Regions from separate parts of the Staphylococcus sp. mip270_02 genome, predicted to be linked through region 2. Evidence: predicted binding sites of a transcription regulator. Region 2 holds the regulator's gene; each other region holds the start of a gene.
The links. Region 2 encodes Rex, which represses fermentation and respiration genes when NADH is low (regulators of the CRP and FNR family bind a similar motif). Its sites were predicted from a motif close to TTGTGAAATATTTCACAA; they were not measured.
Positions count from the first base shown of each region.

Region 1: the regulator Rex is predicted to act here: its motif matches at 2,797-2,814, upstream of ACW5YJ_RS07160 (L-lactate dehydrogenase).
Region 3: the regulator Rex is predicted to act here: its motif matches at 3,019-3,036, upstream of ACW5YJ_RS04385 (nitrate/nitrite transporter).

Region 1 is NZ_CM132934.1:1,512,460-1,517,618, reverse strand. It holds gene mnmL (tRNA modification radical SAM protein MnmL/YtqA) at 1-599, shown strand, start outside; gene mnmM (tRNA 5-(aminomethyl)-2-thiouridylate-methyltransferase MnmM) at 596-1,156, shown strand; gene ACW5YJ_RS07165 (transcriptional regulator, SarA/Rot family) at 1,256-1,657, opposite strand; gene ACW5YJ_RS07160 (L-lactate dehydrogenase) at 1,808-2,764, opposite strand; gene ACW5YJ_RS07155 (alpha/beta fold hydrolase) at 2,981-3,805, opposite strand; gene ACW5YJ_RS07150 (proline dehydrogenase family protein) at 4,072-5,073, shown strand.
Region 2 is NZ_CM132934.1:1,333,826-1,338,984, forward strand. It holds gene abc-f (ribosomal protection-like ABC-F family protein) at 1-1,892, opposite strand, end outside; gene ACW5YJ_RS06110 (redox-sensing transcriptional repressor Rex) at 2,044-2,685, shown strand; gene ACW5YJ_RS06115 (YeeE/YedE family protein) at 2,903-3,991, shown strand; gene ACW5YJ_RS06120 (sulfurtransferase TusA family protein) at 4,013-4,237, shown strand; gene ACW5YJ_RS06125 (hypothetical protein) at 4,626-4,811, opposite strand; gene ACW5YJ_RS06130 (LacI family DNA-binding transcriptional regulator) at 5,007-5,159, shown strand, end outside.
Region 3 is NZ_CM132934.1:994,479-999,637, reverse strand. It holds gene ACW5YJ_RS04400 (MarR family winged helix-turn-helix transcriptional regulator) at 86-526, shown strand; gene ACW5YJ_RS04395 (Hsp20/alpha crystallin family protein) at 765-1,133, shown strand; gene ACW5YJ_RS04390 (Hsp20/alpha crystallin family protein) at 1,161-1,595, shown strand; gene ACW5YJ_RS04385 (nitrate/nitrite transporter) at 1,681-2,847, opposite strand; gene nreC (nitrate respiration regulation response regulator NreC) at 3,231-3,884, opposite strand; gene ACW5YJ_RS04375 (sensor histidine kinase) at 3,905-4,939, opposite strand; gene nreA (nitrate respiration regulation accessory nitrate sensor NreA) at 4,949-5,159, opposite strand, start outside.

The sequences.
Region 1 (5,159 bases), 180 kb from region 2:
CGGGCGTCGTCGGCCTGTCTATAGGTACTCGTCCTGATTGCTTACCAGATGACGTAGTTGAGTATTTAGCAGAACTTAATGAACGTACATATCTATGGGTGGAATTAGGCTTACAAACAATCCATCAAGAAACTTCAGACCTAATTAATCGCGCACATGATATGGAAACTTATTATGAAGGTATAGCAAAATTACGTAAGCATAACATTAATATTTGTACACATATTATTAATGGTTTACCTGGTGAAGATTATAATATGATGATGGAAACAGCTAAGGAAGTAGCGCAAATGGATGTCCAAGGTATTAAGATTCACTTACTTCACTTACTTAAAGGCACACCAATGGTCAAACAATACGACAAAGGTATGCTTGAATTTATGTCGCAAGAAGAATATACTAACTTAGTTTGTGATCAATTAGAAATTATTCCAAAAGAAATGATTGTTCATCGTATTACTGGTGATGGTCCGATTGATTTAATGGTTGGCCCAATGTGGAGTGTCAATAAATGGGAAGTTTTAAATGAAATTGATAACGAACTAGCACGTAGAGCATCTTATCAAGGTAAATTTTTCGAAAGCACTGTGAAATCATGAAATTAGAACGTATTCTCCCTTTTGCTAAGACGCTTATCAAACAACACACACATGATGAGAGCATTGTTATCGATGCTACATGCGGTAATGGAAATGATACGTTATTTTTAGCACGACACGTTGCAAGAGGTCATGTGCATGCTTTTGATATACAGGAAGCTGCAATCCTAAATACACTGCAAAAAACGAAAGATTTTGATAATGTGACACTTCATCAGGCAAGTCATTCAGAGGTGAAGAAATATATACCTGCTGAATCACATGGAGCGGTAGATGCTGCAATATTTAATTTAGGTTATCTTCCTAAAGGAGATAAATCTGTTGTTACACTACCGAATAGTACTATTGCAGCTATCGAAGCTATATTTGAAATTTTATCATCAGAAGGTATCATTATCTTGGTAATATATCCAGGGCATGAAGAAGGAAAAATTGAACGTGATGCTGTAATAAATTATTTGAAAAACTTTGACCAAAACAAAGCTCACATTTTACAGTATCAATTTATAAATCAGCAAAACGATCCACCATTTATTTGTGCAATCGAAAAAAGATAATAACAAGAAACATGCAAATACAAAATAATATATGTATCACAGAACTTATTTTATAAAAAATAAAGCCACAGTGCATAGGCACTGTGGCTTTACTATTCCCTATAGATTAATGATAGATTTAAGACTGTTTTGAATACTTGTTGATTTGCCATCAATTTCTTCTTTAAAAAAGTTTAAAAGACTTTCCCGTTGATCTTTTAAATCTTCATTGAAATGTATGATAACTGTACGTTCATCATTCTGTGGTCTTTCTTTAATGATCCAAGTTTTTTCAACTAAATCATTATACGTTCTTGTACGTTTATAAGACTTAATATGAACAAAATCATCCATTTCCTTTAAAGTCATTGAACCTTCTTTCCAAAGTGTAAGAAGAATCAATATTTCTTCTTTTGACATTTTGTATTGCTTTTGTACTTTGGCAAAAATATCGTCAATTTCTTTTAAAACCGATTCCAATTGCAATACGCCATCAACTTTATCAGCAAATGTCTTCCCCATATAATAATCCCCCAATCATAGAATAAAGTTTAAACATGTAAAATTAATTCATAAAAATCATCATTCATTGTGATATAAAATCTTCACTGAATAAATATTAGAATTTTTAATAAAATTAATCTTATATACAGTTTAAATTCAAACTATGAATTATGCAATTAAATGAGATATTTTATTTTGCATTTCTTTCAAAATATTGACAGAATTGTTGAATAAACTTTCTTCTTCCTCGTTTAAAGGTATTTCAAATACTTTCACCGCGCCTTGTCGGTTAATTTTTGTAGGAACACCTACATAGACATCTTTTTGGTTATATTCTCCTTCTAAATAACTAGAAACTGTTAAGATGAGATTTTGATTATTTAATATAGCTTTTGTAATATGAACCAAGCCCATAGCGATACCATAGTATGTCGCCCCTTTAGCTTGAATAATATCATACGCCGCATCACGAGTATTCACAAAAATTTCTTCAATTCTGTGTTGTCTTTCGGGATCATCTTTAAGTAATTGATATAGCGGTTGACCTGCAATATTTGCTTGTGACCAAACTGCTAATTCTGAATCTCCATGTTCGCCTATAATTTGACCGTGAACACTTCTATCTGATACACCAAATTCTTCTGCCAATTCGTATTTAAATCTTGCAGTATCTAATATCGTTCCAGAACCAATGACTTTTTCTTTTGGTAAACCTGAAACCTCTCTTGTTACATAAGTCAGAACATCTACAGGATTTGTAGCTACAAGAAAAATACCATCAAACCCTGAATCCATTACTTCAGAAACTATATTTTTAAATATTTTTGTATTTTTTTCAATTAAATCTAACCTTGTTTCTCCTGGTTTTTGAGCAGCACCAGCAGTAATTACAACTATGTCTGCATTATCACAATCTTTATAACTACCCGCTTTAATCTTTATAGGTGATCCACCATAAGGTGCAGCGTGGTTCAAATCCATAACGTCACCTTTAACTTTTTCTTCTGCTAAATCAATAATCACTAATTCATCCGCTACACCCTGAGCAACTAATGCGAATGCATAGCTAGAGCCTACAGCGCCATCTCCAATTAAAACCACTTTATTACTTTTAATATATTCCATAATAAGACTCTCCTTACGTATACGAACTTTTATTGTGATTTATTTCACAAATTAAATATAACAGGGACCGAGAAAAAACGCAATGTTTTTGTGATGTAATTCACAAATTAATTTTTTTCGTTCGCCAATCAAAATTAAAAAAGAAAACGCACACTAAGGTACGCTTTCTTATTAAATGTGTATTCGCAACTGGCCTTTATTTAGATTTCTTGATTATTATGAGACTTCATTTTCATCATGAACTATGAATCCATTGTTACTTGAACTATTATTCAAGAAAGATAAAATATATCTCATTACTTCATCTCTTTCAGGTTCATTATGTATTTCATGATATAACCCATCCCAAGCTTTGAAATATAATTCTTCAGTAATTATTTTTTCTTTTATTAAATCCATCGCCGTGACATCAGCTACTTTATCTTCTGTACCATACATTAAAAGCAATGGTAAAGATTTCACATCTTTTAAGTGGTTTACTGTTTCCTTCATTATCTCAACAATTTGTTTATACCAATGATATGTTACTTTTTGTAGCATAAGTTGATCATTATTTGTTTCATCGATTACTTCTGAATTTCTAGTTAAATCTTCAACTGTAATACCAACTTTAAACCTAGTATCTTTAGCAAGTTTACCTATATTCGAAATAATCTTATCTTTTCTAGTTTTATTGCTTTTTTTAAACTCAAGTAAAGGTGAAAGTAACATCAAGCCTTCAATTGGTACTTCCACTTTTTCAAGCAAGTTTAAAACAATTAAACCACCCAATCCTACGCCTAAGACATAAGTTGGCAATTTATATTCATTCGCTATTCGGATCCATTCAAGTATGTGCTCATGATATACATCAAAATTATCAATTTGCCCTTTGTTTGAACGTGAAGTTTGCCCTTGTCCTGGCAAATCACCCATAATTACATGGTACCCATTACGGCGAAGCATTGTAATTACATATGCGTATCTACCTGTATGTTCAAGCATGTTGTGTGCGATTACAACAACACCTTTGGCTTCATTTTCGGTTTCCCATTTCCACATTATCCATACTTCCCCTTCTACTTTAAATTCATTAACTATATTGTATCAAAATATCATGTAGTTTTTCCATTTTAAACATAACAATACAACTCTAAAAGTGAGTTTATTTCCTACAACTAAATTTATAATTCTCTTGAATATGGAACTCATGAGTATATTTAATAATTTAAAGTGTAATATATTTTATTGTAAACGATTTCATTACTATTTGATTCATGCTACACTATTAATGAAACATAGCTATAAGCGGAATAGGAGGAATTAATATGCCAATTGTGAAGAATTTTTTTATCGGATTATCAAATAATCCGCTTTTGAATAAGAGCGCCAAGGAAATCGGGCCGATGCTCGGGGCAAATAAAGTAGTTGCGGGTAATACTATTACTGCCTTGGTGGACACAATTGAACGTTTAAATAACAAGGGGATTACTGTTACAGTAGATTGCCTTGGAGAGTTTGTTCTAACTGAAGGTGAAGCAATCCAAGCAAAAGACCAAATCATAGAAGTGATGTATGCAATTTATAATCATAACTTAGATGGTCACATGTCTATTAAACTGAGTCAGTTAGGTTCAGAATTTGATATAGATCTTGCTTATCGCAATTTACGTGAAATATTATTGAAGGCTAATCAATTTGATAATATGCATATTAATATAGATACTGAAAAGTATGATAGTCTATTCGATATCACCCAAGTTTTAGATCGCTTAAAAGGTGAATTTAAAAATGTGGGCACTGTAATTCAGGCATATTTATATAAAGCTGATGCACTTATTGATAAATATCCAGAATTAAGACTACGCATGGTAAAAGGTGCTTACAAAGAAAGCGATACTATAGCCTATCAAACAAAAGAAGAGATAGATAAAAATTATATTCGTTTGATGGAGAAAAGGCTTTTAAATTCAAAAAATGTAACTTCAATTGCTACACATGATGATGAAATCATCAGACACATGAAACAATTTATTAAAGATAATAATATTGAAAAAAGTCGATACGAATTTCAAATGTTGTATGGTTTCCGTACAGATTTAGCAGAAAAAATTGCTGGTGAAGGTAATAACTTCTGTATCTACGTCCCTTATGGCGATGATTGGTTTAGTTACTTTATGCGCAGACTAGCAGAGAGACCACAAAATTTAAACTTAATGTTTAAAGAAGTTATGAAACCCGATATTCTTAAAAAAGTTGGTATAGTTAGTGGTGCTGTTGCATCATTTGGGCTAGCAACAACATTTATATACCGTATTTTTAAGAAATAACATAAATAACGGGTATGTACAACACCAAATTTAATAAATTGATATTACATACCCGTTTTTCCACTGTTGGCTAGATTTCTAAATAA
Region 2 (5,159 bases):
ATGACTTGTTCTAGTTTTTGTTCGATTTCTGATTTTGAAATTGCTAAGGAATTTGCTTTTTCAGGATCAGAGTATACGTCTGGCAAGGTAAGTTGATGATTAATATCATTTATTTCTTCTTCATAGGTTTCTATATTTAATTCACATGTTTCAATTTGACGTTCGATTTGACGTTGTTCACGTTTTTGTTGTTTTTGATCAATATATGAGTCATTTTGTTTGATAACCGTATCATCTACTGTTGGATTTTCTAATTCTTCTTTTGCTTTTAATGCTGCTTTTTCCTCAGTTTTTTCAATGTAATATTGATAATTTCCTAGATACATTGTGCCACCCTCAGAATCTAAATCGTAAACTTTATTGGCTAATTCATTAATAAAATAACGATCATGAGATACAAATAGGATTGTGCCTTTAAAGTTTGCTAAAGCTTGTTCTAACATTTCTTTTGAATCTATATCTAAATGGTTTGTAGGTTCATCTAAAATGAGTACATTGTTTCGCTCAAGCATTAATAAAGCAAGCTGTAAACGTGCTTTCTCTCCACCCGATAGATCGTTAATTATTTTTTTAACGTCTTCTTGTACAAATAGAAAACGACCTAAAACAGCGCGAATGTCTTTTTCATTCATAGTAGGGTATTGGTCCCATAAGTAATCAAGTATTGTTTTATTTGATTTAAATTCGGCTTGCTTTTGATCATAATAACCAATTTTTAAGTTGGCACCGGTAGTGATTGTCCCATTTAATGCATTTTGTATATTGGCAATGGTTTTTATTAAAGTTGATTTCCCAATGCCATTAGGTCCGATAATTGCAATATGATCTCCTTTTGTTACTTCAAAAGTGATTCCTTTAGTAACCGGAGACTCATAGCCGATTTCTAAATTTTTTATATGGAAGACATCATTACCAGTATTACGATCAAATTCAAATTGAATGTTGGCACTTTTAGCATCAATCATAGGTTTATTTATGCGTTCAATCTTTTCCAACATTTTCCTACGGCTCTTAGCCATACCTGTAGTTGAAGCGCGGGCAATATTTTTATCGACAAAAGTCTCTAATCGTTTAATTTCAGCTTGTTGATTCTCATATTCTTGCATACGTTTTTCATAATATTTATCTCTTTGATTAATAAACTGAGCATAATTGCCTACATAATGTTGAACATCACCGAGTGCAACGTCATAAATTTGAGTCACAATTTTATCTAAGAAATATCTATCATGACTAATAATTACGATGGCACCTTTAAAGTAATTTAAATAACTTTCTAACCATTGGGTCGTTTCCATATCTAAATGGTTGGTGGGTTCGTCTAAAAGTAATAAATCAGGTTCGCTTAGTAACATTTGTGCCAAAGATAATCTTGTTTTTTGACCACCGCTAAAGTCGTTGATAGGTCGGTCGAAATCCGCTTCACTAAAATTCAATCCGTGTAAGACTGTTTTAATTTTGCTTTCATATTGATAGCCATCTTGTTGTTCAAATTGATTGGATAACGCTTCATAGCGATCGATATGAGATTTATATGCCTCAGTATCATACTCATTCGCATGTTGTGCTAACCAATCTGTTTCCAATTTCATTTCTTGTTCTAAATTTTTCATTGCCTCAAACGGCTTAGACATTTCTTCAAATACAGTTTGATCTGTATTTAATGTCATTTGCTGTGTTAAATAACCAAGTTTCAAATTTTTACTCTTAGAAATATGACCACTATCATAATCTTCAACACCAGCAATTATTTTCATTAATGTAGATTTTCCGGCGCCATTACGACCTACAATACCAATGCGTTCACCAGTTTTAACTTCAAAATCCACATTATTAAAAATATCTTCGCCGTCGAATGATTTAGTTAAATCATTGAGTTGTAATAATATCATCTGATTTTGCACCTCTCTATTCATTATCATTCTACAGTATTCAGCGTGTTGTTAAAACTATCATTGTTTATTTTTATTATTCAGTCATGTATAATGTTGTAGTGATTATAAGATTAATGAATAACAGATAATGAAATAGGGGGAAATAATCTTGGCTAATCAAAGCGAAAAGATTCCTCGTGCCACATTGAAACGTTTACCGTTATATTATAGATTCGTCAATACATTAAAATCTAAAGGCATTGATAGAGTTAATTCTAAAGCCATCAGCGAGGGCTTAAATATTGATTCTGCGACGATTCGAAGAGATTTTTCTTATTTTGGCGAGTTAGGCAAGAAAGGCTATGGCTATAATATTGATAGCTTATTACATTTTTTTAAAAATGAAATTAGCGAAAATGACGAGATTAAAATTGCAATTGTAGGTGTAGGGAACTTAGGTAAAGCATTATTAACATATAACTTTTCAATACATGATGAAATGACTATAACTGAAGCATTCGATATTCGTGAAGAGGTTATTGGGACACAAATAGGTAAAGTGACAGTAAGTCCATTTGATAAAATAAAGGAAATATTAACACAAGAAGATATAGATGTAGTGATATTGACTACGCCTGAAGAAGCAGCTCAAAACGTAGCTGATGTATTAGTAGATTCAGGTGTTAAAGGGATACTTAACTTTACACCAAGTCGTGTGCTAACTCCATCAGACGTTCAAGTTCATCATATTGATTTAGGTATTGAATTACAATCGCTATTATTTTTTATGAAAAATTATAGCAATAAATAAAAAATGATTAGTTAGTTTTTTATAGATACAGTAATACACTCAGTGTGCTGTGTTTATAAAAAACTATTTTTTTTATGGGTGTTTAATTTTAATTTGGAAATACTGTTACTATATAAGTTAGTAGAAAATTAAAAATTTATGAGTTGCAAGGTTGAAATTTTATACGATTTCTAATATTATTAATCTTATTGATTTTATCGGAAAAGAGGTTATTAATATGACTTGGTTAATAATCAGCGGCATTATTGTGGGAAGTCTTTTAGGCTTTGTTATGCAAAGAACACGGTTTTGTCTGGCTGGTGGATTTAGAGATATGTATATTCAAAAGAGTAACAAAATGTTTTATGCATTACTTATAGCAATTACAGTTCAAAGTATAGGATTGCTCATTTTGACTTCTACTGGTTTAGTACAAATACCTGAGTCAACTTATCCTATTATTGGAACAGTAATAGGTTCATTTATATTTGGTTTAGGTATTATATTAGCTGGCGGATGTGCAACCGGTACATGGTATAGAGCAGGTGAAGGTTTAATAGGCAGTTGGATGGCACTCATCGCCTATGCATTTACTTCGGCAGCTACGAAATATGGATTATTATTACCATTAATGGATGGTTTAAATAAGCCTACAAATGTTAATACAAGCATATCACAAACTACAGGGATACCGACATGGGTTTGGGTAGCAATACTTACATTTATCACAGTGTTTTTTGTAGTCAAAACTTTACGCAAACCGAAACCTAAATTTGCTGTTCCTAAATTAAAACAGAAATTCACAGGTTTGCGGCATTATTTATTTGAAAAGAAATACCACCCATTTGTTGCTGCTATTGCAGTAGGGCTCATTGCTTTAATTGCATGGCCTGTAAGTGAGTCGACAGGAAGAATGTATGGACTAGGTATTACAACACCATCCGCTAATCTAGTACAGTTTTTTGTAACTGGTGATTTGAAATTATTAGACTGGGGTGTTTTCTTAGTTCTTGGGATATTCCTAGGATCTTATATTGCGGCTAAAGGGGCAAGAGAGTTTAAATGGAGATTGCCAGATACAAAAACTATTCGTAATAGTATTATTGGCGGCGTGCTTATGGGATTTGGCGCTTCAGTAGCAGGTGGTTGTTCAATAGGTAATGGACTAGTAGAAACAGCAACGATGTCATGGAAAGGTTGGATTGCGCTTGCTTCAATGATTTTAGGAGCTTGGACAATGAGTTATTTTGTGTTTATCAGACCTATGAAAAAAGCGCAGAAGCAAACTTCTAACGAAACTGTAACATCACAAACGCAAACAATATAATTAATATAGGAGGCACAAATTATGGTACACGAGTTAGGTACAGTTGGAATGGTTTGTCCATTCCCGTTAATAGAAGCACAAAAGAAAATGAATACGTTAGATAATGGTGATGAATTAAAAATAGATTTTGATTGTACTCAAGCAACTGAAGCTTTACCAAATTGGGCAGCTGAGCAAGGCTATCCAGTTACTAATTATGAACAATTAGATGATGCATCATGGACAATCACAATTCAAAAAGCTTAATTAATAGTAATAGTTGAGATTGAGACTGCAAGTGAACTTCACTTAGTCAATTAGACAACATAATAATTAAAATAAAAATGATTGAATTCATAGCTATGCTCTGAGTTCGATCATTTTTATTTTAAGTCTTTTTATTATTTGAATTTATTATATATTTTGTAGTCAAAATTTTGTTTTTTTAATATTTGTAATTGATGCATAGATTCCAATTATTAAAATTATTATCGGTAGAACAATGACCAAATAAATAGAAAAAGATTCAAAGGTATTAGTATTTAACGCTAATATTAAAACAATGAGTAAAAATAAATTTAATAAATTTAGCCTTACAGTTTTTGTCATGTTTTGCCTACATTAAACTGAATAACTATATAACCAATAAACATTCTTAATCTTTATCTTTATTAGTGCCTTTAGCTTTAAAGATAAAGTAAATAATTAATATCATTATAGGGATAAAGGCTGAAAAAATTGCTGAGTAACTACCATTTTTAAGTAAAAATGACAAAGAAACAACAATAACTATTATACAAATACTTAATATTATAAAGGTGTACAATTTACCTTTATTCATGGTATATCGCTCCTTAAGGTTGTTATTTCCACAACTATATCATATTAAAATCTCAATTTATATATCACTTATTTAGAGATACTATTAGTAAGTTTTAACCTTTCTATAAACGTAGATTTAAATAGTATTTAAAGCGATTGCATTATGATAAAATAAGTATTGTTTATAATAGCTAATTAATGAGAGTGAGAAAATATGAAGAACATTGCTGATATAGCTAAGATTGCTGGCGTTTCAAAAAGCACAGTGTCGAGATACTTAAATAATGGATCGGTAAGTTTAAAAACAAAACAAAGATTAGATAAAGTCATTCGCGAAAATGACTATCAGCCTAATCAATTTGCACAA
Region 3 (5,159 bases), 340 kb from region 2:
TTTTTTTAATAGAAAGAGGTGCGCAACTGTTCCTTGACAACAACCATAGTTCATAATAAGGTTAAATTTCAAAAGGGGTGATTAAATGGAGGAAAAAGACAGCTACTTAGAAAGACAACTATGTTTTCTTTTTTATGTGTCTTCTAAAGAAATCATTAAGAAGTATACGTCTTACTTAAAAGAATTCGATTTAACATATACAGGCTATATTGTGCTACTTGCAATTAAGGTAGATGAAAAACTCAATATTAAAACGCTTGGTGAACGTGTTTATTTAGATTCAGGGACACTTACACCTTTACTTAAAAAACTTGAGAAAAAAGGCTATGTAACTAGAACACGTGAAATTGATGATGAGCGTAACCTACAGATTGCACTTACTGAAAAAGGTGCAAATGTTAAAGAACCACTCTCTAAAATATCAAAACGTGTGTTTAGCGAATTCGATATGGACATGGATGAAGCTATTAATCTAAAAGAAACATTACAACACTTCGTTAATAAACATTTTTCTAAAGATATTTAATCTGTTAGAGGTAAAGTTAAAGTTAGAAGTTCTAGTTTTCATGTTATTATTTTTGACTTTACTTTCCTCTTACTTAAATCTTTTTATTACGCCCCCACCCCATCACAATTCCACCGATGTTACTCACTCAATTAAACTAATATTCAGCTCTTTTTTTATTTTCACATGGTTTGACTTTGACTTTCTTTGACTAATATATTATACTGTATTTGTAAGATAAAAGGAGAGGTGAATAGAGATGATACAAAGCACTAACAATCTTACTAAAGATTTATTAGAAAGTTTAGTCTCAGACCATCACGATTTCAAAGTAACTGTATATCAAGCACACGATAGCTATACAGTTGAAGCTGAACTTCCTGGTTATCAAAAAGATGATATTACTATTAATTTCGAACATAAAACATTAACTATACTAGCAAAACGTTCATCTGATTTAGAACAGCAAGGTACTTATTTAATTAACGAACGCAATTCTAATAAGCAAAGTAGACAGTTTATCTTTAAACATATAGACACAAATAAAATAAAAGCATCTATGAATGACGGCATCTTAACGATAAATCTGCCAATCAAGCAAACAAAAACACAAATTTCAATCGACTAAATCTAAAAATTTAAGGAGAGAGATACAATGGCTTTTGATAAAAAAACGTATAACAATCCATTTTTTGAAGGCGACGCAACTGAGTTATTTAGAGATTTTGGACGTCAATTTTTTGAAAACTTTCCTGAAACTTCAAGCATTAAATCAGATGTAAGAGAGTTAGATCGTGCCTTCATAATCGAAGCTGAACTCCCTGGTTTTAAAAAAGAAAATATTAGTTTACAATTTGAAAATGACACTTTAACAATTGAAGGTAAGCAATCAAATAATACTAAAGAACAAGAAGAAAACGTTCGCATCCTTCATCAAGAACGGGTTTATAGCGATGTTAAACGTCAATATCCTTTTGACAATATAGATGAAACTGCTATTAAAGCATCGTTTGAAAATGGTATATTAAACGTAACACTACCTAAAAAAGACAAAGAAGAACAGTCAGCATCCAATATTCAAATAGATTAATATAGTCATTTTATTGGCTACTGATAATCTTTATAAGATAAATTTAAAAGCTGAAGTTAGATAATCCATCTAACTTCAGCTTTTTTTATAATGTCGAATTTAATTTTTCACGTTTCATAATATGAATCATGGTAACTAAAGCAATAACTCCGAATATAGCCAATAAGATAAAAGAGAAATGGCTTGTTCCAGTGACACTTGTTACATAAGCTATGACTAATGGTGGGAAGAAACCGCCTAAGCCTCCCATCATCGAAACAATACCATTAGCTGATCCAGCCTCTTTTCCAAAATAAGTTGGCACGAGCTTAAATATTAAGCCATTACCGACACCTGCGCACATACTAATAAGTAAACATCCAATTGTAAATAATAGTATATGATCTGATAAACCTAGCGTAATTGCACCTATAATCATTAATATAAAGTCGCAGATTAGTAAAGTTACAGCATTAAACTTATCTCCTAACACTCCTCCTAACGGCCTTAGGAAAGTAGCTAATGCGATAAATATCCCTGCTCTTATACCAGCATCAACTTCACTGATACCAAAATTTTGTACTAAGAAATTAGGTAAAAACAATCCAAAAGCTACAAATGAACCAAATGTAATAAAATACCAAAGTGATAAATAATATAACCTTAAATCTTTCATCAATATTTTATATTGTTTAACTAAAGGCACTTTAATTTTGGGTTCTTTACTGTCACCTAATAAAAACATAAAAATTGCAAAAAGTACTATGACGATTAAATAACCTCTAACTGTTGATTGCCAACCTATGATACCAGCAATCGGAGGCGCTAAGAATGAAGAAATGGCAGTTCCTATATTCCCCATCCCATATATACCATTTGCTAATCCTACGCGCTCTTTTGGAAAATATTTAGGTATAGATGTCACACCTACTGAAAATACAGCACCACCTACGCCAAGAAAGAAACCTGATGCCATTAACATCTTAGGTGATTGTGCATGGCTTAGAAAGTAAATCGGAAATAATAATATAATAAAACTACAAAAGAATACCCATTTCGCACCAATAATATTTGTTAAATAACCAAAAGGCACTCTTAAAATAGAACCTAATATAACAGGAATAGCTAAAATAATAGAAAGTTGGCTGCTTGTTATATGTACATCCTGAGAGATAAAAGGCATTAATGGCGCAATAATACTCCATGCCATGAACCCTACAACAAGACTTAAAGACTGCAATGTTAGTTGAAAACCACCACTTGCTTTGTTCATTCATTTCACCTTCAATTTATAAATTTTTTTTGATAAATTAGGCCAGTATTTGGATATAGTTGAAGTGCTGTATTTCTATATAACAATTATAATTATTAGCACCGGTGTGATATGAGTAAGTATAAACGTTTCTATTAGCAGAATACTGGCCACATTTTCATTATAAAATCTTTGTGAAAAATTGAACATAAGGATTATCCCTTAACAAATACAGGAATTTCCCTACTTAATTAAAGGAATTTTATATAAGCAAAATATACTTCTAAATTTAAGTTATTCACCGACTCCTCCTTGTATTTAATAAGTTCTAATCAACAAGAAAGAGCTAACCTACGCCTGAATATTTTAGGCAATTAAGTTAGCTCTTTTATATAAGTACTACTTTAAAAATCAATCAATTTTTTCTTCATGGCATATTCTACTAATTCTGGCTTTGATTTTAATTCTAATTTTTGCATGATATGTGTTTTATGTGCCTCGACTGTTTTCACAGAAACAAATAACTTCTCAGCGATATCTTTATTTCCATAACCTTTTGCTATTAAAGGTAATATCTCTATTTCACGCTTTGATAAAATTTTATAAGGATCAGTTGTGGTTTGCTTATCATCACCTGAATTATTCACGAATTCATTGACTAGCGATGTCGTCAATTTCATATCAACATATGTTTCCCCTTTAAATACTGTTCTAATTGCTAGTATCAATTGTTCATCGGGGGCATTTTTTAAAATATACCCTTTAGCACCGTTTCTTAATACGTGAAATAAATATTCTTCATCATCATACATTGTTAATATTAGTATTTTTGTATCTGGAAAACTTTCTGTAATTTTACTTGTTGCTATAAGCCCTGACTCACCAGGTGGCATACTTAAGTCCATAATTAGTACATCTGGCTTGTACTTCATCACTTTTTGATAAGCTTCCACACCATCGGCTGCAGTCCCAACGACTTCCATATCTTCTTGATAATTTAATATCATTGTAAATCCAGTACGCACAACTGCATGATCATCCGCGATAACTATTCTCAAAATTAATGTCTCCTTATTCCCTATATTGGAACTTCTAATGTAACAATTGTGCCTCGACCTATTTGAGTATCAATATTTATCTCAGCATTTACAAGTTCTGCACGCTCGTTCATACCATAAAGTCCCAAGCCAGTTCCCTTTGGCTGGTCTGTCTTTATAAATCCATTGCCTCTATCTATAATTTCTGCAATTAGTTTACCGTGACTAACTTGTACCTCAACTTCAATTGTATCAACGTTTGCATATTTTATGGCGTTAAACAAAGCTTCTTGTACTATTCTATAAACTACAGTTTCAATTTCATTATCAAACCTGCGCATCGTTAAATTAGATTGATAGATAATATTGATACCATAATTTACTTCTACCTGTTTAAAATATGTCTTAAAGGCTGCGTCTAATCCTAAGTCATCTAATGAAGATGGTCTAAGTTCTACAGATAAATTACGTATATCATCAATTAATTTAGACATCAATCCTTCTATACGCTTAGAACCGTTAACCAACTGCTCTATTTCTTGTTGATATTTTAAAAGTCTTAATTCAACATCTATATTTAGCATTTCTTGTACTACGCTGTCATGTAATTCTCTAGATATCCGTTTTCTTTCGTTTTCTTGAGCAGAAATTGTTTTTTGCATCATTTTTCGTTGATACATCTTATCATGTCTTTCTATTTGAGGTGACACATTTTGTAACGTGAACGCTTTAATTCCTTTGGATTCATCAATTGTTTGATAGGTAGCTGCAAAAGGCTCAACTGTACCACGTGTCGTTTTCATAAATACCTGAAAGCTTGTATTCCCAACATTTTCAGCTTCTAAAAAGCAATATCTACATGATTGCAATTCGAACTCATTAGTATAACCATCACAATGATTACATATGACATTTGTCATGCCTTCATAGTCATTATCCAATGAGATGATATCACTTGCTGCCTGGTTCATTGCAATCACTTGGCCACGATTATCGACAAATACAATTTTTTCACTCGTATTATTAAAGTATTGCATTAATAATGCTTCCATATCTAGCTGTTGCTTGCTTTCCATTATAATCACCTAATCTTCTTCATTAAATATACCCAATTTACTTTTAAGTGATATGTTTTTATATGTTTTGGGCAAGGGTTGTTGATTTCGCTGACCTAGTAACAAAACACCATAAACTTTCTTTTCATACCATAATGGTATTGCAACCATAGCTGTTAATAACTCACAAAGAACGATAGGATATTTATGTTGTTCGTGTGAAGATAATAATTGCGCTACA